3 regions of the Aliivibrio fischeri ATCC 7744 genome follow, and region 2 is predicted to be linked to each of the others. Evidence: riboswitches for the same ligand, from Rfam matches in the RefSeq annotation. Region 2 holds a riboswitch; each other region holds the start of a gene.
What was found. A riboswitch is a leader RNA that binds a small molecule or an ion and turns the genes downstream of it on or off. The one in region 2 is predicted to bind thiamine pyrophosphate.
Positions count from the first base shown of each region.

Region 1: it holds a riboswitch for thiamine pyrophosphate, as region 2 does, so the genes downstream of both, thiC (phosphomethylpyrimidine synthase ThiC) here and thiB (thiamine ABC transporter substrate binding subunit) in region 2, are expected to answer to the same signal.
Region 3: it holds a riboswitch for thiamine pyrophosphate, as region 2 does, so the genes downstream of both, thiD (bifunctional hydroxymethylpyrimidine kinase/phosphomethylpyrimidine kinase) here and thiB (thiamine ABC transporter substrate binding subunit) in region 2, are expected to answer to the same signal.

Region 1 covers NZ_CP092712.1:28,515-36,532, forward strand. Annotated here, with positions in the region: gene AVFI_RS00120 (voltage-gated chloride channel family protein) at 1-900, shown strand, start outside; TPP riboswitch at 1,322-1,434, shown strand; gene thiC (phosphomethylpyrimidine synthase ThiC) at 1,623-3,557, shown strand; partial or broken gene thiE (thiamine phosphate synthase) at 3,625-4,287, shown strand; gene AVFI_RS00135 (HesA/MoeB/ThiF family protein) at 4,280-5,113, shown strand; gene thiS (sulfur carrier protein ThiS) at 5,106-5,318, shown strand; gene AVFI_RS00145 (thiazole synthase) at 5,320-6,090, shown strand; gene thiH (2-iminoacetate synthase ThiH) at 6,101-7,213, shown strand; gene AVFI_RS00155 (aminopeptidase P family protein) at 7,302-8,018, opposite strand, start outside.
Region 2 covers NZ_CP092712.1:277,095-285,112, forward strand. Annotated here, with positions in the region: gene fbp (class 1 fructose-bisphosphatase) at 1-222, opposite strand, end outside; gene mpl (UDP-N-acetylmuramate:L-alanyl-gamma-D-glutamyl-meso-diaminopimelate ligase) at 407-1,786, shown strand; gene AVFI_RS01325 (flavin prenyltransferase UbiX) at 1,788-2,405, shown strand; TPP riboswitch at 2,454-2,566, shown strand; gene thiB (thiamine ABC transporter substrate binding subunit) at 2,620-3,636, shown strand; gene thiP (thiamine/thiamine pyrophosphate ABC transporter permease ThiP) at 3,679-5,283, shown strand; gene thiQ (thiamine ABC transporter ATP-binding protein) at 5,283-5,987, shown strand; gene rapA (RNA polymerase-associated protein RapA) at 6,181-8,018, shown strand, end outside.
Region 3 covers NZ_CP092713.1:1,406,879-1,414,896, forward strand. Annotated here, with positions in the region: gene thiE (thiamine phosphate synthase) at 1-369, opposite strand, end outside; gene thiM (hydroxyethylthiazole kinase) at 380-1,183, opposite strand; gene tenA (thiaminase II) at 1,216-1,878, opposite strand; gene AVFI_RS19840 (ABC transporter substrate-binding protein) at 1,896-2,843, opposite strand; gene AVFI_RS19845 (ABC transporter permease) at 2,871-3,689, opposite strand; gene AVFI_RS19850 (ABC transporter ATP-binding protein) at 3,682-4,428, opposite strand; gene thiD (bifunctional hydroxymethylpyrimidine kinase/phosphomethylpyrimidine kinase) at 4,421-5,299, opposite strand; TPP riboswitch at 5,402-5,499, opposite strand; gene AVFI_RS19860 (YcjF family protein) at 5,560-6,585, opposite strand; gene AVFI_RS19865 (YcjX family GTP-binding protein) at 6,582-7,979, opposite strand.

The sequences.
Region 1 (8,018 bases), 250 kb from region 2:
ACGCCTTTTACTGGAGCCATCTTTGCTCTTGAAGTGTTGTTTATTGGGCGTATTAAGTTCAATGCCATCATTCCTGCGCTATTGGCTGCTATCTTAGCTAATGTGGTCGCTTCGGCTTGGGGTGCCCATCATACGCATTATTTAATTAACTTTGATCAGGTTAGCACCTTGTTTGGTCATGCTGTTGATATCGATCTTTTATTAATGGCTAAAGTGATTATTGCTGCAATTGGTTTTGGTATTGCTGGTTATTTGTTTGGTGAGTTGACTCATGGCTTTAAAGATCTGTTTAATGCAACACTAAAAAACCCATATTTGATTGTCGTTGTGGGTGGTTTGATGGTCATCATCATTACGCAATTACTTGGCAACTATGATTACATTGGTATTGGTGTTTATCCAAGTCGTGATGGTGGTGTGAGTATTACTTCTGCATTTACCGAAGGTGGAGCAGAGTGGTATAGCTGGATTTTAAAACTGGTATTAACTGCGATTACTCTTGCTGCTGGTTATAAAGGTGGTGAAGTAACACCGTTGTTTTTTGTTGGTGCTACGTTAGGTAACTTCTTAGGTTGGGTTATGGGGGCTCCGATTGATTTATTTGCTGCTCTGGGTTTCCTTGCGGTATTTGCAGCTGCAACCAATACACCATTAGCTTGTACGATTATGGGCGTAGAATTGTTTGGTGCTGAGTATTTACCTTATTTCGCATTAGCGTGTTATACGGCTTATTACTTTAGTGGTCATACCGGTATTTACTCTTCGCAACGTGTTGCTGTTTCTAAAACATTAGAGCATGGTCGTGATCATGACGGCCTAAATAAAATAGGGTCATATCGTGAACATAATTCATCGTCATTAAAACACCTAGCGAATAAGCTAACTAAAAAAGACAAATAGTTTCACGTGAAACATGGTGGTTTATCTAGATTAGAACTTGGTAGAGATAATTAGAACCTAATGTGCTTCTCCACAAAAAATAACACTGTATTTGTTGGTGTAAGAGCTACGGATGACAAAGGTGGTTTTTTGTTACGAAGCACACAAGGTTCAATATGCCTTGTGGGAGAGGATTCGAACCTAATGTACTTCTCCACAAAAAAGAACATTGTATTTGGTGGTGTAAGATCTACCGATGACAAAGGTGGTTTTTTGCTGCGAAGCACACAAGGTTTAATATGGATTGTCGATATGTAAAACTCTATATGCGCTCACTCACAAACTCAGCCAACCACTTGATAACTTTTTTCTCTTCCATTTCATTTCTTGCATACTTTCTTTATACTCCGAATACGTTCAGATTTTGATTCAACGATCTGAAGGAAACTTGTCGGAGTGCTTAGTGCTTTTTAAAGTACGAGCTGAGACCGCAGTGCGGGATCCGTAGAACCTGATCAGGCTAATACCTGCGAAGGGAACAAGAGACAATTTACATCTTAGTTTATGAAACCATATCTACAGATTGAAAGGTACAGACGTAGCTGAATTTTAGCTGCTTTTATTCTTTTTAACTTGTGGGCATAACAGTACAGACAGATATTCTCTGCAGCACAAACTAAGAACCTCTTGCTACAACTCAAATCCGGCAAGCAATTATTCTATTTTTATCAAGGAATTTTGCTATGTCGTCAAGCCGTAAACAAGCACGTTTAGATGCTAAAACCAATATTGAATCGTTATCGGTTCAACCATATCCAAATTCAAATAAAGTCTATATTGAAGGCTCTCGTCCTGATATTCGCGTTCCTATGCGAGAGATTTCATTAGCTGACAGTTTAGTTGGTGGTACCAAAGAATCACCAATTTTTGAACCAAATGAACCTATCCAAGTTTATGACACTTCAGGTGTGTATACCGATCCAAGCTACGATATCGATGTATATAGAGGATTACCTAAGTTGCGTCAAGAATGGATAGAAGAGCGAAATGATACCGAGTTACTTGATGGCGTGAGCTCTGTTTATTCGCAAGAGCGTTTAGCGGATGAAACTCTTGATGAACTTCGTTATGGAAATCTCCCAACGATTCGCCGTGCTAAACAAGGCCAGTGTGTTACTCAACTGCATTATGCGCGTCAGGGAATCATTACTCCTGAAATGGAATATATAGCGATTCGTGAAAACATGGGTCGTCAAAAGTTTGCAGATGAGCAACTTAATCACCAACATCCTGGCCATAGTTTTGGGGCTAACTTACCGAAAGAAATCACACCTGAATTTGTGCGTAAAGAGGTTGCTGAAGGGCGCGCAATTATCCCATCAAACATAAACCATCCAGAAGCAGAACCAATGATCATTGGTCGTAATTTCTTAATTAAAGTTAACGCTAATATTGGTAACTCATCGGTGAGTTCATCAATTGAAGAAGAAGTGGAGAAGCTAGTTTGGTCAACGCGTTGGGGCGGTGATACGGTGATGGATTTATCTACGGGTCGAAATATTCATGAAACTCGTGAGTGGATTCTACGTAATAGCCCTGTCCCAATTGGCACGGTTCCAATGTATCAAGCGCTAGAAAAAGTGAATGGTGTAGCCGAAAACCTTAACTGGGAAGTGATGCGAGATACCTTAATCGAACAAGCTGAACAGGGGGTTGATTACTTTACCATTCACGCTGGTTTATTGCTTCGCTATGTACCAATGACAGCAAAACGTGTCACAGGGATTGTATCTCGTGGCGGCTCTATTATTGCTAAGTGGTGTCTTGCTCATCACCAAGAAAGCTTCCTTTATACACACTTCCGTGAGATCTGTGAAATTTGTGCTAAATACGATGTGGCTTTATCTTTGGGTGATGGCTTGCGTCCGGGCTCTGTTGCTGACGCTAATGATGAAGCGCAATTTGCTGAATTACGCACTTTAGGTGAGCTAACTAAAGTTGCGTGGGAATACGATGTTCAAGTCATTATTGAAGGTCCAGGTCATGTTCCTATGCACATGATTAAAGAGAATATGGATGAACAACTTAAACATTGTCATGAAGCGCCATTTTATACATTAGGCCCACTAACGACAGATATTGCTCCTGGATATGATCACATTACTTCAGGCATTGGTGCTGCCATGATTGGTTGGTATGGCTGTGCCATGTTGTGTTACGTAACGCCAAAAGAACACTTAGGGTTACCAAATAAAGACGATGTGAAGACAGGCTTGATTACTTATAAGTTAGCAGCACACGCAGGCGATTTAGCCAAAGGTCATCCGGGTGCACAAATTCGTGATAACGCCTTATCAAAAGCCCGCTTTGAATTCCGTTGGGAAGACCAGTTTAATCTGTCTCTTGATCCTATTACCGCTCGTGAATATCACGATGAAACCTTACCGCAAGAATCGGGCAAAGTTGCTCACTTTTGTTCAATGTGTGGGCCTAAGTTCTGCTCAATGAAGATCTCACAAGAAGTCAGAGAGTACGCTAAAGATTCGGAACAAGTTGCTTTAGACCAAGCAATCGAAATTAAGATGATAGATGACCCTCTAGAAGGGATGCGTCAAAAGTCAGAAGAGTTTAAAGCGTCTGGGTCTGAACTTTATCATCCTGCAGTTGAAGCTGAATAACGATGATAATAAGGGATGTTTCACGTGGAACATCTCTTAGTTTTGTATACGGAATTGAGGTGAGACAGCAATGTTTGCATTCCCTAATATTGATAAAAGTAAGTTTGGTTTATATCCCGTAGTTGATGATGTGTCGTGGATAGAAAAATTATTAAAGCTCGATGTAAAGACAATCCAATTGAGAATTAAGAATCCAGAACAAGCAGACTTAGAGCAACAGGTTATAAAAGCGATTAGGCTTGGCCGTGAATATGATGCTCAGGTGTTCATCAATGACTATTGGCAGTTAGCTATTAAGCACAAAGCATTTGGTATTCACCTTGGACAAGAAGACATAGAGGTTGCTGATTTACAGGCGATTGCTGAGGCGAATATTTGTCTTGGTTTGTCGACACACGATGATAGTGAACTATTAAAAGTAAAAGCCCTAAATCCAAGCTATTTAGCGCTTGGTCATATTTTTCCGACACCAACGAAAGAGATGCCATCACAACCACAAGGTTTGACCAATCTTGCAAAGAATCAACAATTAGCTGGAGACATTCCGACCGTTGCGATTGGCGGTATTGATCTCTCCGTTGCTAATGATGTGTGGCAAACCGGTGTTGATAGTATTGCGGTAGTTCGAGCGATTACTGAGGCTGAGGATACAGAGCAGGCCGTCGAGAAATTTAACGCCATTATTTCTGAACCAAGAAGAGGAAATCTACAGGAGGTTGCTTATGAGTAACCAGTTAATGGAAGGGTTAAGTGACCAAGATTTTCTGCGTTATAGCCGTCAAATTATGTTGCCTGATATTGGTGATAAAGGGCAAATAGCATTAAGAAATAGTACGGTTCTCATCATCGGTTGTGGCGGATTGGGTTCTTCGGTTGGAATGTATTTATCCGCTTCTGGTATCGGTACATTAATCATTGCCGATGGAGACAAAGTTGAATTAAGCAACTTACAGCGACAAGTGGTGTATCGCGATAACAACCTAAATCAAAATAAAGCGATGGCAATGGCACTGCAACTTAAAGGGTTGAATGGTACAACTCATATTGAAGTGATCAGCCATAAGTTAACAGAGCCAGAGTTATCCCGTTTTATTAATCAAGTCGACGTTGTTTTGGATTGCTCTGATAATTTGCCAACACGTCATGAAACTAATGCGGCATGTGTAAAGCATAACGTTCCACTTATTTCTGGTGCAGCAATTGGATGGCAAGGGCAGCTAATGTTGTTTTCAAATCAGGTCACGGAAAAAAACACGTCGTGCTATCACTGTTTATTTCCTTTTACTGAAAGCCACCAAACACAAAACTGTCAGTCGTTCGGAATTGTGGGACCGGTGGTAGGCATGATAGGAAACTTACAGGCATTAGAAACCATTAAATACCTTACTCAACCGAGTTACATGAAATGGGACACCATTCATCAGTTTGATGGCCGCTTTTTGACTTGGTCATCGATAACAATTCCAAAAGACAGCCAATGTTCAATCTGTGCTTCAACAGTAAGCAATGATGTTTCACGTGAAACACACTCAAAGGGAGAGACTTGTCATGAGTGATTTAATGTCAATAGAACTTAATGGTGTGTCTTATCGAGTTGAGGTCACGCATACATTATCTTCATTTTTAGAATACCATGGTATTGATACACAGGGATGTGCAGTTGCAATCAGCAATCAGATAATACCGAGATCAGAGTGGCAAAAGCGTGGGTTATCACAGGGTGAATCCATCTCTTTATTTCAAGCAATCGCTGGAGGTTAACATGAATGACTTATTAACCATCGGAGATAAGACGTTTAGATCACGTTTATTTACCGGAACAGGAAAGTTTCCAAGTGCTAGTGTTATGCAAAAGGCACTTATAGAGTCTGGTTCTGAATTATCAACAATGGCGTTAAAACGTGTTGAAGTGAATAACCCTGAAGACAATATATTAAAGCCGATTGTGGATGCAGGAATTAACTTATTACCCAATACGTCTGGTGCTAAAAATGCTCGTGAGGCTATTTTCGCCGCACAACTGGCTCGTGAAGCATTGGGCACAAATTGGCTTAAATTGGAAATTCACCCTGATCCCAAATACTTAATGCCTGATCCAATTGAAACATTAACCGCAGCAGAAGAGTTAGTGAAACAAGGGTTTATTGTCTTGCCATATTGTCATGCTGATCCCGTTTTATGTAAGCGACTAGAAGAGGTTGGCTGTGCTGCTGTTATGCCACTAGGTGCGCCTATTGGTTCAAATAAAGGCATTGTCAGTCGTGACTTTTTAGAGATTATTATTGACCAAGCTCGAGTACCTGTAGTGGTTGACGCTGGTATTGGTGCGCCATATCATGCTGCTTTGGCAATGGAACTGGGGGCTGATGCTGTGCTTGTGAACACTGCGATTGCTGCGGCAAGAAATCCAATCGCAATGGCAACTGCATTTAAATTAGCGGTGCAATCTGGCCGATTAGCTTATGAAAATGGGTTGGCGGCAGTTAATACTCAAGCTGTTGCTTCTAGTCCATTAACGGCATTTCTTGATTAAGGTGAATGAAATGACATTTACTGATGAATGGGAAAAGTTACATTGGGATGAGGTTAAACTCTCTATCTATAGTAAAACGCATCATGATGTTGAAAGAGCGCTAAGTAAATCCAAACGAGATCTTGAAGATTTTAAAGCCTTAATTTCTCCTGCTGCAGAAAGCTATCTTGAACAAATGGCTCAAGAGTCTGCACGATTAACTCGCCAACGTTTTGGTCATACGATTGGTTTTTATATTCCTTTGTATCTTTCTAATCTTTGCGCGAATGCATGTACTTATTGTGGCTTCTCAATGGAGAATCGCATTAAGAGAAAGACGCTCAACCAAGATGAGGTTGCACAGGAAGTGAGGGCGATTAAAGCGATGAATTTTGATAGTGTTCTTTTGGTAACGGGAGAACATGAAACCAAAGTTGGGATGAATTACTTTCGTCAAACATTACCGCAGATAAAGCAGTCGTTTAATTATCTCGCAATGGAAGTTCAGCCTTTAGAACAAGAAGAGTATGCAGAATTAAAAACCTTAGGTTTGGATGCGGTGATGGTGTATCAAGAAACGTATCATCCATCTACTTATGCGGAGCATCACCTTCGTGGAAATAAAACCGATTTTAAATTTAGATTAGAAACGCCAGATCGATTGGCAGAAGCGGGCATTGATAAGATTGGAATTGGGGCGCTTATTGGGCTAGAAGAGTGGCGAACAGATTGCTTTTTTGTGGCAGCGCATTTGGATTATTTAGAGCGTCGATATTGGCAGACTCGTTACTCTATTTCTTTTCCAAGATTGCGACCATGTGAAGGTGCGCTGCAATCAAAATCAATAATGAGTGACAAACAACTGGTGCAATTAATTTGTGCTTATCGGTTGTTAAACCCCGAGGTTGAACTGTCATTGTCCACTCGAGAGTCTGAACATTTTAGAGATAATGTATTGCCATTAGGTATCACATCAATATCCGCTGCATCGAAAACACAACCGGGTGGTTATGCAAATGATGACCAAGAGCTTGAACAGTTTTCTATTAGTGATGAACGATCTGCTGAATCTGTTTCTTTAGCGGTACAAGCGAGGGGGTTTGAACCAGTTTGGAAGGACTGGGATAGAAGTTATTCAAATTGATGTTTCACGTGAAACAACATAAAAAATGCCACGTTTGCTCTTTAATACAAATAGATACGTGGCATTTTCTTTATCGTGTTTTAATGAATTAGCTTTCGTAGCTTAATTCAGCTGTCGCTTGTTTAAGCCACTCTTTTACTTCGCCATCAACAAGAGGGCTAACTTCATTCCAGACTTTCTGATGATAGTTATTCAACCACGCTAACTCTGGGCGATTTAGCATATCAACATTGATCAGACGTTTGTCGATAGGACAACGTGTTAAAGACTCAAATCCAAGAACCGAGAAGTCACCTTGAGTTTCAATTTCAACGACTAGCTCTAAGTTCTCAATACGGATACCAAACTCGTCTGCACGATAATAACCAGGCTCATTAGAAAGCACCATTCCAGGAAGAAGCGCTGTGTTATTTACTACTTTAGCAATACGTTGAGGACCTTCATGCACACTTAAGAAGTGACCAACACCGTGGCCAGTACCATGATCATAATCATAACCTTGCTCCCATAAATGTTGGCGAGCAAGAATGTCTAATTGATGCCCACATGTACCTTTAGGGAAGCGAGCATTCGCTAACCCGATATGGCCTTTAAGAACTAAAGTAAATTGCTGTTTAATGTCATCACTTGGTGTACCAACCGCTAATGTTCGAGTGATGTCTGTTGTGCCATCTGGATACTGACCGCCTGAATCAACTAGGTATAAACTGTTCATTTGTAGTTTACCTGGTTCAGGTTGGTTTTGATGATTGTAGTGACACATTGCCGCATTACCAGCAGCTGCTGAAATAGTATCGAAACTTAA
Region 2 (8,018 bases):
ATCGTTGGCGTAAACATCTAATTTTTGTTGTTGTTCACCTTGAATATTCTCTTCACCAGAGGCACCAGTGATATCAACTAAACCTGCTTTATTAATTTCACGGTTTACAATTTTGGCGGCTAATTTTATGGAACCGATTAATGAAGAGAGTTCTCCACTGGCATGAGGGAAGTCATGTTGTTTCGCAACAATGAACTCACCTAAAGTTCTTATTTCAGACATAGTTATTCCTTTAATTCTCTGTTATTAGATATCAACGCGAAGTCGGGTCAGGTACTGATTTATTTTTATAATAGTTGTGTTACTGTTTGCTGTAATTCATTCTATAGCATAGAACTTTTTAAGAGTATTGAAGTAACTTTGTATAAAAGTTGCTCACTTAATTTAATATAAGACGGTTTTTATTATGCATATTCATATCCTTGGAATTTGTGGAACATTCATGGGTGGCGCTGCAACACTAGCACGTCAACTCGGACATAAAGTAACTGGTTGTGATGCTAACGTTTATCCACCAATGAGCACATTATTAGAGTCTCAAGGCATTGAGATTATTGAAGGCTTTGATCCAAGCCAATTAGACCCTGCACCTGATTTAGTCGTCATTGGTAATGCCATGAGTCGTGGAAATCCATGTGTTGAATATGTATTAGATAAAAATCTTAAATACACATCTGGTCCTCAGTGGTTACAAGAGTTTTTACTGCAAGATCGTTGGGTGATGGCGGTTGCTGGTACACACGGTAAAACAACAACATCAAGTATGTTAGCTTGGGTACTAGAAGAGTGTGGTTATAAGCCAGGCTTCTTAGTTGGCGGTGTATTAGGCAATTTTGGTGAGTCAGCTCGCTTAGGTGAAAGCATGTTCTTTGTTGTTGAAGCAGATGAATATGACTGTGCTTTTTTTGATAAGCGTTCAAAGTTTGTTCATTACCGTCCTCGTACGCTTGTATTAAACAACCTTGAGTTTGACCATGCCGATATTTTTGATGATTTGGCTGCGATTCAGCGTCAATTCCATCACTTAATCAGAACGGTGCCAAGTACTGGTCGCATTTTTGCACCTAAGCAAGATAAACCTTTAGAGCAAGTATTAGAACAAGGCTGCTGGAGTGAATTAGAGTTCACTGGTGAAGATGGTCAATGGAAAGCCATCAAACTTCAAAAAGATGGTAGTCAGTTTGATGTATATTTTGAGGGTGAAAACGTTGGGCAAGTTAATTGGGACTTAGTTGGCGATCACAACGTAAGTAACGCGCTTATGGTCGTTGCTTCTGCTCGCCACGTGGGTGTTACCCCTGATTTAGCTTGTGAAGCTTTGGGTAAATTTATCAATACTAAGCGTCGTCTTGAGTTGAAAGGCGAAGTAAATGGTGTGACGGTTTATGATGACTTTGCTCATCACCCAACAGCTATTGATCTAACATTAAATGGTCTACGTAATAAAGTCGGTGATAAAAAGATTATTGCCGTATTAGAACCTCGCTCAAGTACAATGAAGCTTGGCGTTCATAAAGATACATTAGCGGCTTCATTGCATGCCGCAGATTCAGTTTATCTTTATCAACCAGATAATATCGCATGGTCAGTTGATGACGTTGCACAACAATGTACTCAACCTGCTCACACGCATAATAACATTGATGCGTTCGTTGATATGATAGTGAACGAAGCACAGCCAGGCGATCAAATTTTGGTAATGAGCAATGGTGGCTTTGAAGGTATTCACGGTAAATTGCTTTCACGCTTAGGTGATGCCGTAAAACATATAGAAATGGTGGATTAACATGAGTAAGCAAAAAGCAATTACGTTAGCTATGACAGGGGCTTCAGGAGCGCCTTATGGATTGCGTTTGCTCGAGTGTTTACTTGCTGCTGATTATCACGTGTATTTTCTTATCTCTTCTGCTGCTAGAGTTGTAATGGCGACAGAACATGATTTGAAATTACCAAGTGGACCTGATGCTATGAAAGCGGCATTAGTTGAACACTTAGGTTGTAATGCAGATAAGCTAACTGTTTGTGGTAAAGAAGACTGGTTTTCTCCAGTAGCTTCTGGTTCTGCTGCACCTAAACAAATGATTGTCTGCCCATGTTCAGCTGGTAGTGTTGCTTCAATTGCTCATGGTATTTCTGATAATTTAATCGAAAGAGCGGCTGATGTGGTTTTAAAAGAACGAGGTCAGCTGATTCTTGTGGTTCGAGAGGCGCCATTCTCAACATTACATTTAGAGAATATGCTTAAGTTATCGCAAATAGGGGCGACAATTATGCCTGCGGCCCCAGGTTTTTATCATCAACCTAAATCCATTGAAGATTTAATTGATTTTATGGTAGCAAGAATTTTGGATCATTTAGGTGTAGAGCAAGGGCTTGTACCTCGCTGGGGTTATGACCATCGATAGCTGCACAATAAAAGCTCTGGCTCATTAAGCTATTCACACTTACAATACGACTTCTCATCGGGGAGCTTTGGCTGAGATTAATGAAGATTGGATAATGTTCATTTAAACCCGTATCACCTGAACCAGATAATGCTGGCGTAGGAATTGAGATGACATTCTCCTATGAGTATTTCAACTCTAGCCTGTGCCGCTCAAAAGGACGAAAGAGCGCATAATGAAAACAACAGTAACTTCATTTCCAGTTAAAAAGCTATCTCTCGCTATTGCATTAGCAAGCATATCTTCTTTTTCTGTATCCGCATCAGAAACACTAACGGTATACACTTATGATTCATTTGCAGCGGATTGGGGCCCAGGACCTAAAGTTGAAGCGGCATTTGAAGCTAAATGTGGCTGTAATTTAGAGTTGGTTGCATTAGATGATGGCGTATCAATTTTGAATCGTCTACGTCTTGAGGGAAAGAATGCTAAAGCTGATATTGTATTGGGTTTAGATAATAACTTAATGGCGGAAGCGAAAAAAACGGGGTTACTCGCTCAACATCAAATAGATACAAGTTCGGTACATTTACCTAATGGGTGGAGTGATACAACGTTTATTCCTTATGACTTTGGTTATTTTGCTTTTGTTTACAACAAAGAGAAAGTAACTAATCCTCCAAAGAGTCTAAAAGAGTTGGTTGAACAGCGCGACGATTTAAAAGTGATTTATCAAGATCCTCGAACTTCAACACCGGGACAAGGTTTATTGCTTTGGATGAAGTCCGTATATGGTGACGATGCCGCTCAAGCATGGAAGCAACTATCTAAAAAAACAGTGACAGTCACAAAAGGTTGGTCAGAAGCTTATAGTATGTTTTTAGAGGGGGAGTCGGATCTCGTTTTATCTTATACAACATCTCCTGCTTATCATATTATTGCTGAGAATGATCAACGATTTGTAGCAGCTAATTTTTCAGAAGGCCATTACACTCAAGTTGAGGTGGCTGCAAAAGTGAAATCAACAAAGCACAATAAACTTGCCGATGAGTTTTTAGCATTCATATTAAGTGATGAGTTTCAATCTGCGATGCCAACAGGGAATTGGATGTATCCAGTCACTCAAATTGAGTTACCAAAGGGATTTGAAACACTGACGGTTCCTAATAAAGCATTATCATTCAGCTCTGAAGATATCGCACAAAAGCGAAAATCTTGGATTCGTGAATGGCAACATGCATTAACTTTTTAATTGGTGTAATAAGGAGCCAATAGTGCTCCTTTATCTTATTTCATGAAATCTCGAACTCTCTTTAATTCTACGCCTTTCATCGGTTATATCGTTGCGGCAACTATTCTCTGCTTTGTTGGTGGTGCAATTAGTGCACTTTTAATTGAATCACCGAGTTTAGACTTACGTATTATTTGGTCTGATCCATATTACCGCTACATCACTCAATTTAGTTTATATCAAGCATTTTTATCAACAATAATCAGCGTTGGTTTAGCTATACCAACAGCCTATGCTTTATCTCGCCGTCAATTTATAGGTCGAGGGTTACTGCTAAAGCTCTGTGCAACCACATTAGTGTTACCTGTGCTTGTTGGTGTTTTTGGTTTATTGGCTATTTATGGAAATAGTGGATTAATTGCTGATGCTTTTGCTTGGTTTGGATCTTCTTTGCCATTTTCGATTTATGGCCTAAATGGTATTTTATTGGCTCATGTTTTTTTTAATTTCCCTTTTGCAACTCGGCTCTTACTGCAATCATTAGATTCTATTTCCATTGAACAACATCAGTTATCTGCACACCTTGGATTAATGGGGTGGAGTAAGTATCGTCTTGTTGCATGGCCAAGAATAAAACAGCAATTGCCACATGTTGCTGGGTTGGTCTTTATGCTTTGCTTTACGAGTTTTGCTACCGTAATGGCGCTAGGTGGTGGCCCTAAGTCCACAACAATAGAGTTAGCAATATACCAAGCAATTAAGTTTGATTTTGATTTGCAATCAGGTGCCATTTTGGCTTTATGGCAAATGTTATTATGTGGATTATTATCATTGTGTATTCAACGGTTCTCAAAATCAGTTTCTGTTGATTCAGCATCGTTATCACAGGTGGTTTTATATCAAGATACCAATAGAGCAAGGTGGTGGGACTGGGCGTGGATAACGGTTTTAGGGATTTTTATGTTACCGCCCTTATTTATGGTTGTCCTTAGTGGGCTTAATTCACAATTATTTGTTGTCATCACATCATCGGAGTTTTGGTCTGCATTAATCAACTCTTTAATTGTGGCCTTTGGTGCCGCTGTGATTGCATTACTTCTTGGTGTTCTGCTTTTACATACAACTCGGTCTTTACGTTTAAAACAAAAAAGATTATTAGCAGATAAGTTAGATCTGATTGGTGTGATGATTTTAGTCACGCCAGGGTTGGTGATCAGTACGGGGCTTTTTTTATTATTAAGAAACATAACCGATGTCTTTAGTATCGCTATTTGGATTGTCATCTTAGTCAATGCATTAATGGCATTACCTTACGTAATAAAAACATTAGCTCAACCTTTGTTGCATATTGCACAGCAGTATCATTTACTGTGTGCAAGTTTGGGATTGTACGGATTGTCACGGTTTAGAGTGATTGAATGGAAAGCATTAAGAAAACCTTTTGCTCATGCTTTTTCTATTGCTTTTATTATGTCTGTTGGTGATTTAAGTGCGATTGCCTTGTTTGGTAGCCAAGATTTTAGAACGCTACCACTCTATTTATTTCAATTGCTTGGCAGTTATCAGATGGAAGCGGCAGCCGTTATTTCATTGAGCCTTTTATTATTGAGTGTGGGTGTGTTTGTTGTTGTTGAATGGCTATTTTTATCAAAGAAAAGGAAACAGTAATGCTGCGTTTTTCTGATGTGAAATATCGATATTATACTGATTTGTTTGAGTTCGATTTGAATGTAGAGCAGGGAAGCGTTGTTGCTATTTTAGGTCCTAGTGGAGCTGGTAAAAGTACCTTATTGAGCTTATTGGCAGGTTTTATTGAACCTGAAAGTGGTGATATTACAATAAATAACGAATCACAGCTTTCACTTGCTCCTCATCAACGTCCTTTATCTATGTTATTTCAAGAGCATAACCTTTTTGCTCATTTATCTGTTGCTGAGAATATTGGCTTGGGTATTAAGCCTAATTTACGTTTAAATGAGAAAGATAAAAAAACGAATTATGATGCGGCTCGCCAAGTTGGGGTTGATGATTTGCTGCAACGTTTGCCTGAGCAGTTATCTGGAGGACAAAAGCAACGTGTAGCCTTAGCCCGATGTTTAGTTCAGCAAAAACCTGTCTTATTATTGGATGAGCCATTTTCAGCGCTTGACCCTATCTTAAGGGAAGAAATGATTGTGTTAATTCAGGCGTTGATAAAGAGTGAAAAATTAACCGTTTTAATGGTGACGCACAGTTTACAAGATGCAAAAGCCCTTGCTTCTCATTATGCTTTTATTTGCCAACAAAAAGTGCTGAGTCACGGACGTATTTCTGGTTTGCTTACTCAAGAAAATCCACCAGAATTAACGCAATATTTACAAGCGGTAAAGTAAACTTTGTTTATAAAAATGCGTATAATCGACTACACTCATTTTTATAGTAAATTGGCGTGACCTGAGTGCTCTCATACAGTAACATTAGCGCCCTTTTGAGCCTTAACCTTTGCGGGTTGTCTATTCTTGGCTTTCGAAAAAATTCTCATTCCATATCTTATAAAACAAATTAATTTTGAGGTGCGTTACCACTATGTCATTTGCTTTGGGACAACGTTGGATCAGTGATACAGAAAGTGATTTAGGTTTAGGTACGGTAGTGGCTGTTGATGACAGAACCGTATCATTACTTTTTGCTGCATCAGAAGAAAACCGTTTATACGCAAAACACGATGCTCCCGTTACCCGAGTGATGTTCAATAAGGGAGATACCATTGAAAGCCATGAGGGCTGGTCACTTGATGTTGAAGACGTTATTGAAGAAGGTGGTTTATTAACTTATATCGGTACTCGAGTTGATACTGACGAAGCCAATGTGATACTTCGTGAGACGTTATTGAGTCATCAAATCCGTTTTAATAAACCTCAAGATAAATTATTTGCAGGTCAAATTGATCGTATGGATCGATTTGCTTTGCGTTTCCGTGCACTTCAAAACCAATATGAACAACACAAAAGCCCGATGCGCGGTTTATGTGGCATGCGTGCAGGATTGATCCCTCACCAATTATTCATTGCTCATGAAGTGGGCCGTCGTTATGCTCCACGTGTTTTATTAGCCGATGAAGTGGGCTTAGGTAAAACCATTGAAGCGGGTATGATCATTCACCAACAGGTGCTTTCTGGTCGTGCTGAGCGCGTATTGATTGTTGTACCTGAAACACTGCAACATCAATGGTTAGTTGAAATGATGCGTCGTTTTAACCTTCATTTTTCTATCTTTGATGAAGAGCGTTGTGTTGAAGCTTATGCAGATTCTGAAAATCCATTTGATACCGCACAGTTTGTTTTATGTTCTTTGGACTTTATTCGTAAGAGTAAACGTCGCTTTGAGCAAGTAGTAGAAGCTGATTGGGATCTACTGGTTGTTGATGAAGCACATCACTTAGAATGGAATCAAACGAAGCCTAGTCGTGAATATCAAGTTATCGAAGCGATTGCAGAAGAAACGCCAGGGGTATTACTGCTAACAGCGACACCTGAGCAATTAGGCCATGAGAGTCACTTTGCTCGTTTACGTCTATTAGATCCTGATCGTTTTTATGATTATGACGCATTCGTAGAAGAAGAACGTCAATATCAACCTGTAGCTGATGCAGTAACGGCATTAATGAGCGGTGAAAAACTATCAAATGATGCGAAAAACCGTATTACTGAATTGCTTTCTGAGCAAGATGTAGAGCCGCTATTTAGAATTATTGAATCATCAGCAGCTGAAGATGAACAAGCTCAAGCTCGCCAAGAATTAGTGGATAACTTAATGGACCGTCATGGTACGGGTCGTGTGTTATTCCGTAATACTCGTGCAGCTATTAAAGGTTTCCCACAGCGTAACCTTAATTTAATGCCAATGCCTTTACCATCTCAGTATGCTACGTCTATGCGTGTTGCAACCATGATGGGTGGACGCATGACGGATGAAGCTCGTGCAATGAAGATGCTTTATCCAGAAGAGATCTTCCAAGAGTTTGAAGGTGATAGTGCGACGTGGTGGCAGTTTGACCCGCGTGTTAACTGGTTGCTTGAGCTACTGAAAGAAAACCGTAATGAGAAGGTGCTTATTATTGCATCTCGAGCTTCAACGGCATTACAACTTGAGCAAGCATTACGTGAGCGTGAAGGTATTCGTGGTACGGTTTTCCATGAAGGTATGTCAATTATTGAACGTGATAAAGCGGCAGCTTACTTCGCACAAGAAGAAGGCGGTGCACAGGTATTGATTTGTTCTGAGATTGGTTCTGAAGGTCGTAACTTCCAGTTTGCTAATCAGCTTGTTATGTTTGATTTACCGTTTAACCCTGACTTACTTGAGCAACGTATTGGTCGTTTGGATCGTATTGGTCAAAAACGCGATATTGAAATTCATGTTCC
Region 3 (8,018 bases), on a different replicon from region 2:
ATCAACAGGTAGTTCTTGGGCTTTACGCAGTTGTGTTTCATTCTCAACAGATAACCCTAGAATCATATCAGGGCCTATCAATTGACGGGCTATTTGTGCTGGCATATCAGATTGGCCTAAATGAACGCCATCCGCTTGAACTGCCAATGCCACATCAACACGATCGTTTATGATTAGTGGTACACCACTATCTTTTAGTATTTCTTTTATCGCTAAAGAACGTTGAATAAAAGCACGTACATCGCCATGTTTCTCACGAACTTGTACCATGGTGACACCACCTTTTACCGCCTCAGCAACAACATGGCACAATGTATCAATATCTTGTTTTTCATCTGTCACTAAATACAATGTATACGGATTATTCATACTATAAAACCTAAGCATTAACCGTTAATTTCAAACGACGAGTGAGTGTTTCTTCATCTAACTGATAGAGCGTATCTAATAGGTTCATTTGCAAACTACCCGGGCCAGCTGATTGCTCTGCTGCAATCTCTCCCGCAACCCCTAAAACAGCAGTTGCAACAACACCAGACTCATCACCGATTGCAGCAAAGGCACCGGTTAACGCAGTGTGCGTACAACCCATACCTGTAACAAACGGCATCATTGCATGACCATTATTCAGTTTGTATTGTGCATCTTGAGTTACGATGTAGTCTGTCTCACCAGAAATTACCACACTACATTGATACTTTTGTGCAACGTAACACGCCGCTCCCACAGCCGAATCACTACTATCTAATGCATCGACCCCTTTACTTTGTGCATTTTCACCAGCGAGAGCGATAACTTCAGACGCATTAGCACGAATAATTAACTTATTTGCAGTTTCAGCTATTTGACGAGCAACTTGTGTTCGTAACTGGCTAGCACCACAACCGACAGGATCAAGAACCACGACTTTATTATTTAAATTAGCCTGCTCAACAGCAAAATGCATACGTGGTGTCCATACACTATCTAGTGTTCCAATGTTAATAACTAGCGCACCAGAGAAACTCATCATCTCTGCCATTTCTTGCTGACTATGTGCCATGATAGGTGATGCACCTAATGCTAACAAAGCATTCGCTGTATTATTCATCACAACGTAATTAGTAATATTAACAACTAGCGGTTTTTTCTCACGCAATAAAGCCAAGCATTCTACAATGTATTGTATGTTCATGATTGTCACTACCCTCTTTCCTATTCTTATTAATACACGCTTTATGCGTCATCCAACCCTTGCTGCCAAAATGCCACTTCCATACGAGTTGCCGTTTTAAAAATATGACATAAACGCTGTCCACGCTGGCTTTCTAACTCAATATCATTCAGTAGGATATCTAATTGCTTAACACTTTTTTCGACACCTTTTTGAAACTCTTCTCCACCATACATTTTTATCCAATTCGCGTAAGGGTTCCCCTCTAATACGGTAGATTCACTCGCTAATAATTGCGCACCAATAACAGCATAACCAATAGAACACGGTGCTAGCGCTGTATAGAGATCAATCACATCTCCTGACATTCCGGTATCAAGGACAAAACGTGTATATGCAACGGTACCAAAGGCTTCTGGTTCTGCCTCCATCTCTGGCTCTGAAATCCCCCATTCGCCACAATAAGTGACATGATGTGCAATTTCAGAATCTAATAATGCTTGAACACTAGGTAAAGCCATTCGCATTTCCGCTAACGTCCTCGCCTTATAAATCGCGAGTGCATAAGCTCTGGTGTATTGCTTCAAGAATAAAAAATCTTGTTTTAAATAATGTAAAAATGATGAATGTGCTAATTCACCAAGTGCTAATTGCTGAACAAAATTATGTTCCGTGTATTCATTCCATTCGCTTTGACACGCTTGAATCAAGTCTTGATGGTTCATATTTCCTCCATAGAATTTTATAGAACAGGAACAAAATCTTGTGCTTTTGGTTGTGTTTTTATCATTTGATGTCGATACATGAAGTCAGAAAATCGGTCATAACGCTGCAAATCTACCGCAGATGGACGCAATGCAAAACGAGTTAGTGTGTCATTCCATGCGCGTTTATTTAATTCATTATTTAATGTATCTGGCGCATAAGAAATAAAGGTCTTCCATGATTCTTCAGGGTGATTCACAATAAATTGCGTTGCTTTTTCGATAGCGTGGTTAAACTTCTTTAATGCATCTGCATCGTAAGTTTTAGCATTCGCAACAAAAACAAGCTCATCATACGATGGGACACCGTGCTCTTCTGGGAAGAACGATTTCGCTTTATACCCTTCCAACGCCAGCTGGTTAGTTTCGAAATTACGTAATCCCCCCCAAATTGCATCTACTTTACCTGATGCTAATGACGAAGAGAGAGCCCAACCAACATTGATAATATTGACGTCCGAAAAATTCACATTTTCTGTTTTTAACATGGTTCCAATTGTGGCTTCTTCATTGCCAGCAATCGCAATACCAATTTTCTTACCTTTCAAATCAGCCAATGAATTAATTTTTCCATTATCAAGTACCATCAAGGTATTCAGAGGGGTTGCAATCAAGGTAGCTGAGCGAATCAACGGTAAACCAGCAGCAACATCAATGGTTAAACTGGTTTGATACGAAATCGCCAGATCGATATTATTTGCAGCAACCAATTTGGCTGGCATACTTGGATCCGCTGGTTCTTGAATCGTAATATTCAAGCCTTCTTCTTTAAAATAGCCCTTTTGTTGTGCCACCACTACTGGCCCATGATTTGGGTTTACAAACCAATCCAACATTAATGTTATGGTTTTATCTTCAGCACTTACTATCATGGAATAGCTAGAAAGGATCAGAGTCATAGCGCCTTTAATTAGTACCTTCTTCATTTTTCATTGAGTCCTTTTACTTATACATTATTTATCGTGTTGCCACGGTATGAGTTTTTTAATTAATGCGTCTGCTAAAAAATACAAACTGACAGATAACCCCGCGAGAATAAATAACGCAGCAAACATTTCATCTATCATCATTCGAGCATTTGCTTGCAGCATTAAATAGCCCACCCCCTTACTTGAGCCGACCCATTCCCCAACGACAGCTCCAATAGGTGCGACAACAACAGCAACACGAATACCTGAAGCCAATGTTGGTAAAGCCGCAGGAAGACGAACGTATTTGAGGGTTTCCCACTTAGAGGCTCCCATGGTGTGAGCTAAATCAAGATAACCTGTCGGGGTATTACGTAAGCCGTCATAGCAGCAGGTAGTAACAGGGAAAAAAATAATTAATGCAGCCATCACCACTTTTGACGCAATACCGTAACCCAACCAAAGCATCAAAATAGGTGCAATAGCAAAAACAGGGACCGCTTGACTGGCTATTAATATGGGTAATAGCCAGCGTCTAAGTGGATCAAATAACAACATTTGTAAAGCGAACAATAATCCCATGGATAGCCCTAAACCAAGACCAAGTAAGATCTCTTGAGCTGTTATCCATGAATGCTCAAGCAACACGTCGTATCTTTCTATTAATTGAGAAAATACACTAAATGGACTAGGTAAAATGAAACTAGGTAAAGCAAAAGCCATCACAATAAATTGCCATAACCCCAAAATAACAATCGCACTAATTACATTCCTTATCATAGCGCTGATGCTTTTTTGTAATGGTTTTTCTTTTACCTGATTTGGCGTTGGTGAGCGTTGCTTTATAAGAATAAATTTAGACATAATCGACCTCTAAAGAATCAATTATTTGTTGCTGAAGAACCGCCAGTTCTGCATTGATTTTTCTAGGTATCGGCGTATTTGGAACCGTTAAAGAAATGGTAGAAGCGGGTTGACCTTTCATTATATAAACCCTATCACTCAATCTTAATGCTTCTTGTGGATCATGAGTAATCAATAAAACAGTCTTATCTACTAATACTTGAGCTGCAAGATTTTGTAGACGATAACGTGTAACCGCATCTAGCGCAGAGAACGGTTCGTCCATCAGTACCAGCGGCTTATCTTGCATGAGTGTCCTAGCTAACGCCACCCGCTGACGCATTCCGCCAGATAACTGTGACGGCATACTTCTTTCAAAACCTTTTAAACCAACAAGCTCTAACAACTCAAATGCTCGATTCTTATCTTCTTTCCTATCCTCTGAAAACTTGCTAGCAAAACAAACATTATCAATAACATTTAGCCATGGCATTAATAAGTCTTGCTGCGCCATATAAGCAATCTTTCCTTCTATGCTTTCTGTCCCATCAATGTGGATATCACCTGACCATTCGACTTTATTTTTCAGTAATCCCGCTAAATAACGAAGAATAGACGTTTTACCGCAGCCACTTCTTCCAAGAATTGCAGTCCACTTCCCTTTAGGGATCGTCATCTTCAATCCTGAAATAATAGGACTCTGACTATCGGTATATCGTAAGGTACCATTAGAAATGATTACCCCAATGCCGTTATTCATCACGCAACTCTTTTACATTCAGCGCAAAAAAATGATTAACAGGCCCATGCCCCTGACCAATATTCAAGTCATCCGCATGAGTAATTGCCTGAGTAATGTATTGCTTACCTAATTTCACAGCGGTTTGTAATTCATGACCTTGAGCTAAATACGAAGCAATCGCAGAAGATAAAGTACAACCCGTTCCATGAGTATTGCGAGTTTCAATACGTGCCGTTGATAAACGCTCAACGGTATCAGAAAGAATAAGTAAATCGGTACTATTGGTATCCTCTTCGAGATGCCCGCCTTTCAATAAAACCGACTTAGCACCTAATTGACGAAGTTGATTGATCATTGCAGTCATTTCGACTTCATTTTTTGGCACTTTTGCATTAATTAATGCTGCCGCTTCTGGGAGGTTCGGAGTGATTACATCAGCAAGAGGAAGTAGTTCGGACTTAAGGCTATCAATTGCAGATGCTTGAAGAAGTAAATCTCCACTAGTTGCTACCATAACAGGGTCAACCACTAGGAATTGAGGTCCATATTGTTTAATTTTTTTAGCTACAGAATGAATAATATCTGAGTCACTCAACATTCCAATTTTAACGGCAATCACATTTAAATCAGAAAAAACGGCATCAAGTTGTTGTTCAACAAATTCACCACTAATTGGATAAATTCCTGTTACCCCTTGAGTATTTTGAGCCGTTAATGCAGTAAGAACAGAACAGGAATAACCCCCTGTAGCTGAAATAGCTTTAATATCGGCTTGAATACCGGCACCACCACCACTATCAGATCCAGCAATGGTTAATACAATAGGAGTTGCTGCTAATTTATTTAGAATGGATGATTTAGAAGACGTTATTTCTGTGAAGGTAGACATGTTAATTTCCCTAACTGACGTTTAGGAAAAACAGTCAAATGAGATCACTCCTACGTATAAGCGTAAGCTCTCATCAAAAGAAACGGATCTAAAAAGATCGTGTCAAAAGGACCATTAGTTCCCTACGTCAGTACTAACTGAATCAGGTTCAACGGGTTCGCTATTGCGATCTCAGCCTATTGGCTCCCCGACTAATGACGTCATACTATCATTAATTGATTTGTAAATAGTATGATTTTTTCTGAAGATGTTAATTAGTTTTAATTTTGAGTACCTAGCTTTGATGCCAGCTGAGTAACTATCGTTTTACGCATATCTGATAATTTAGGTGCTTCATCATTAATCCAAGGCAATGGACGCATCAAATTCATGGTTTTTAAACCAAAACGAGCCGTGATTAAACCAATACCTAAACCTTGAGCTGCACGAGTTGATAATTTTCCTGCTAAACCAGTAGAAAGCATATCGACACCAACATCCGTTGCTATTTCCGTTGCTCCAGCAAAAGCCATATTTTGTAGAACCATTTTAAACAAGCGCAAGCGACCCAAGTAGCCTAATTCAACCCCATAAACTTCTGATACTTGTTCTATTAATCGGATATTACGCCATGCAACTAATAACATATCGACGACAGCTAAAGGGCTTAATGCAACCATTAGAGCAGATTCACCAGCATGCTTACTTATTAACGCTTTTGCTCGTTTATCTTGAACAGAGATGACCATGCTGTCATACATTTCAAATACTTCAGCATTGCTGTGATGTGGTTCAATACTGTTCTGCCAACGAGTATATTCAATAGGGTTAAGTTTCAAGTTTTTTCTAGCCAAACCTTCACAAAACACCTTTGCTTGCCCTATGCCATTACCATCAATCAATTCTGTAACTTGTTCTTGAAGCTCTGCACGATCTTTTAACTTACGAAGTGTCAGTAACTCTCGACCAATTGCCGTCACACCCAGTAATGCTGCAAAACTGATTAATCCAGCCCATCCTAATGAAAGAAAATCTGCCGATTGAATTGCAGTAATGACATGATCAATACTCTGCCAAAGCGTTAAACCTAAAAAACCAATAACCAGAGTTTTAATACTCCAATGTGTTCTCTTTTTTATCAATGACATTTCTATATCAGAGCTATCTGACTCCTCTTCATCCTCAGTTTTCTGAGGAATAAATGTCACATTATCATTAAACAATTTTTGAGTGTTCAGCGATTCAATTACATCTTGTTGTTTTAGTTCCTGCGATTGAAAAACACGCTGTTTTTTTAACTCACTCATATCAATTTATCTCCCAATAAGAACTGTATCGCTTTATCCATTCGAATATGCTGTAACGGTTTATCATTCTCATTTTTTAATGGTTGAAAACTCATAAAATTAAATGGTTCTGTTTCCCAGTACGCTTTACTTGGTATACGTTTTGGTACTTCTCCAGGAAACATCATCATTGGTTGTTGAGCTGTATTTATTCCAGAAATTGCCGCAAAGATCTCACCATCTTCATCAATCATTCCCGCTGTTGTTGCTTGAATAGAAGCAATGCTCATGCACTCCATCTTAATTCCTTCATAAGCGGTTTCTTGCCATGTTTGATAAATCATTTGTTGAAGCAACGACACCATATTAGGGTGTTGTTCTGGAGTAACATGATCCGCTTTTGTTGCGGCAAATAATACCTTGTCTATTTTCGGTGAAAACAAACGCTTAAGTAATGAACTCTTGCCATATTGAAAACTATGCATTAATTGATCTATTGCTTGGCGCATATCATTAAATGAATTTTCCCCTGCATTTAATGGTTGTAAACAATCAACTAAAACAATCTGGCGATCAAAATGACGAAAATGATCGTTATAGAACTTTTTAACCACATTCTGTTGATAATGCTTATAACGTTGCTTGAGCACAGCAATATTTGACCCTTTCTTTGCTTTTGCCAACTCTTCTTCTGTGTATTTATGTAAAAACATAAACGGAAAAAATTGCAAAACTGGAGCACCCGCAAGTTCCCCTGGTAAAACAAAGCGGCCGGGTTGTACCCAGTGCAGTCCTTTTTCATCTTTACAAGTATGCAAATAATCAGTAAATGCATCAGCAATACATGCCAATTGTTTTTCATCAACAGGTGCCAGAGGATCTAACTGTTTCGCTTCTTGTAACCACGTCTCTGAAAGCACTTTTCTATGCCCTGTTAAATTAGCTTGCTGTTGCTTTGACCATGCCAAATAATCCATATCCAACAACGGCAGATCTAATAACCACTCACCGGGATAATCAACAATATCCACAAACAGAGTTGCGCTGTCCTGAAAATGCTTAAGCACCCCAGACTTAGGTTTAAATTTGATAGCTAAACGTAGCTCACTAACGTCTCTTGTTGGTTCTGGCCAAGTTGGTGGATCAGATAACAGTGAATCCATTCCGTCGTCATAAGTAAAGCTTGGAATAGATAAGTTAGATTGCGGAACTCGTTTGGCTCCAATCAATCGCCCTTCACGACTCGCAGATAACAAGGGTAGCTTGTCACTTGTAGAGGCATGCAAGCATTGATTAACTAAAGAGGTGATAAATGCAGTCTTACCTGCACGAGAAAGTCCTGTGACAGCCAATTTCACATAGCGATCCATACTACGACTAACCCATCTGTTCATTTCTTTAGCTAATTTACTCATTTATTGTTCTCACTTTATTCATTTATACAAAGTGGAGTG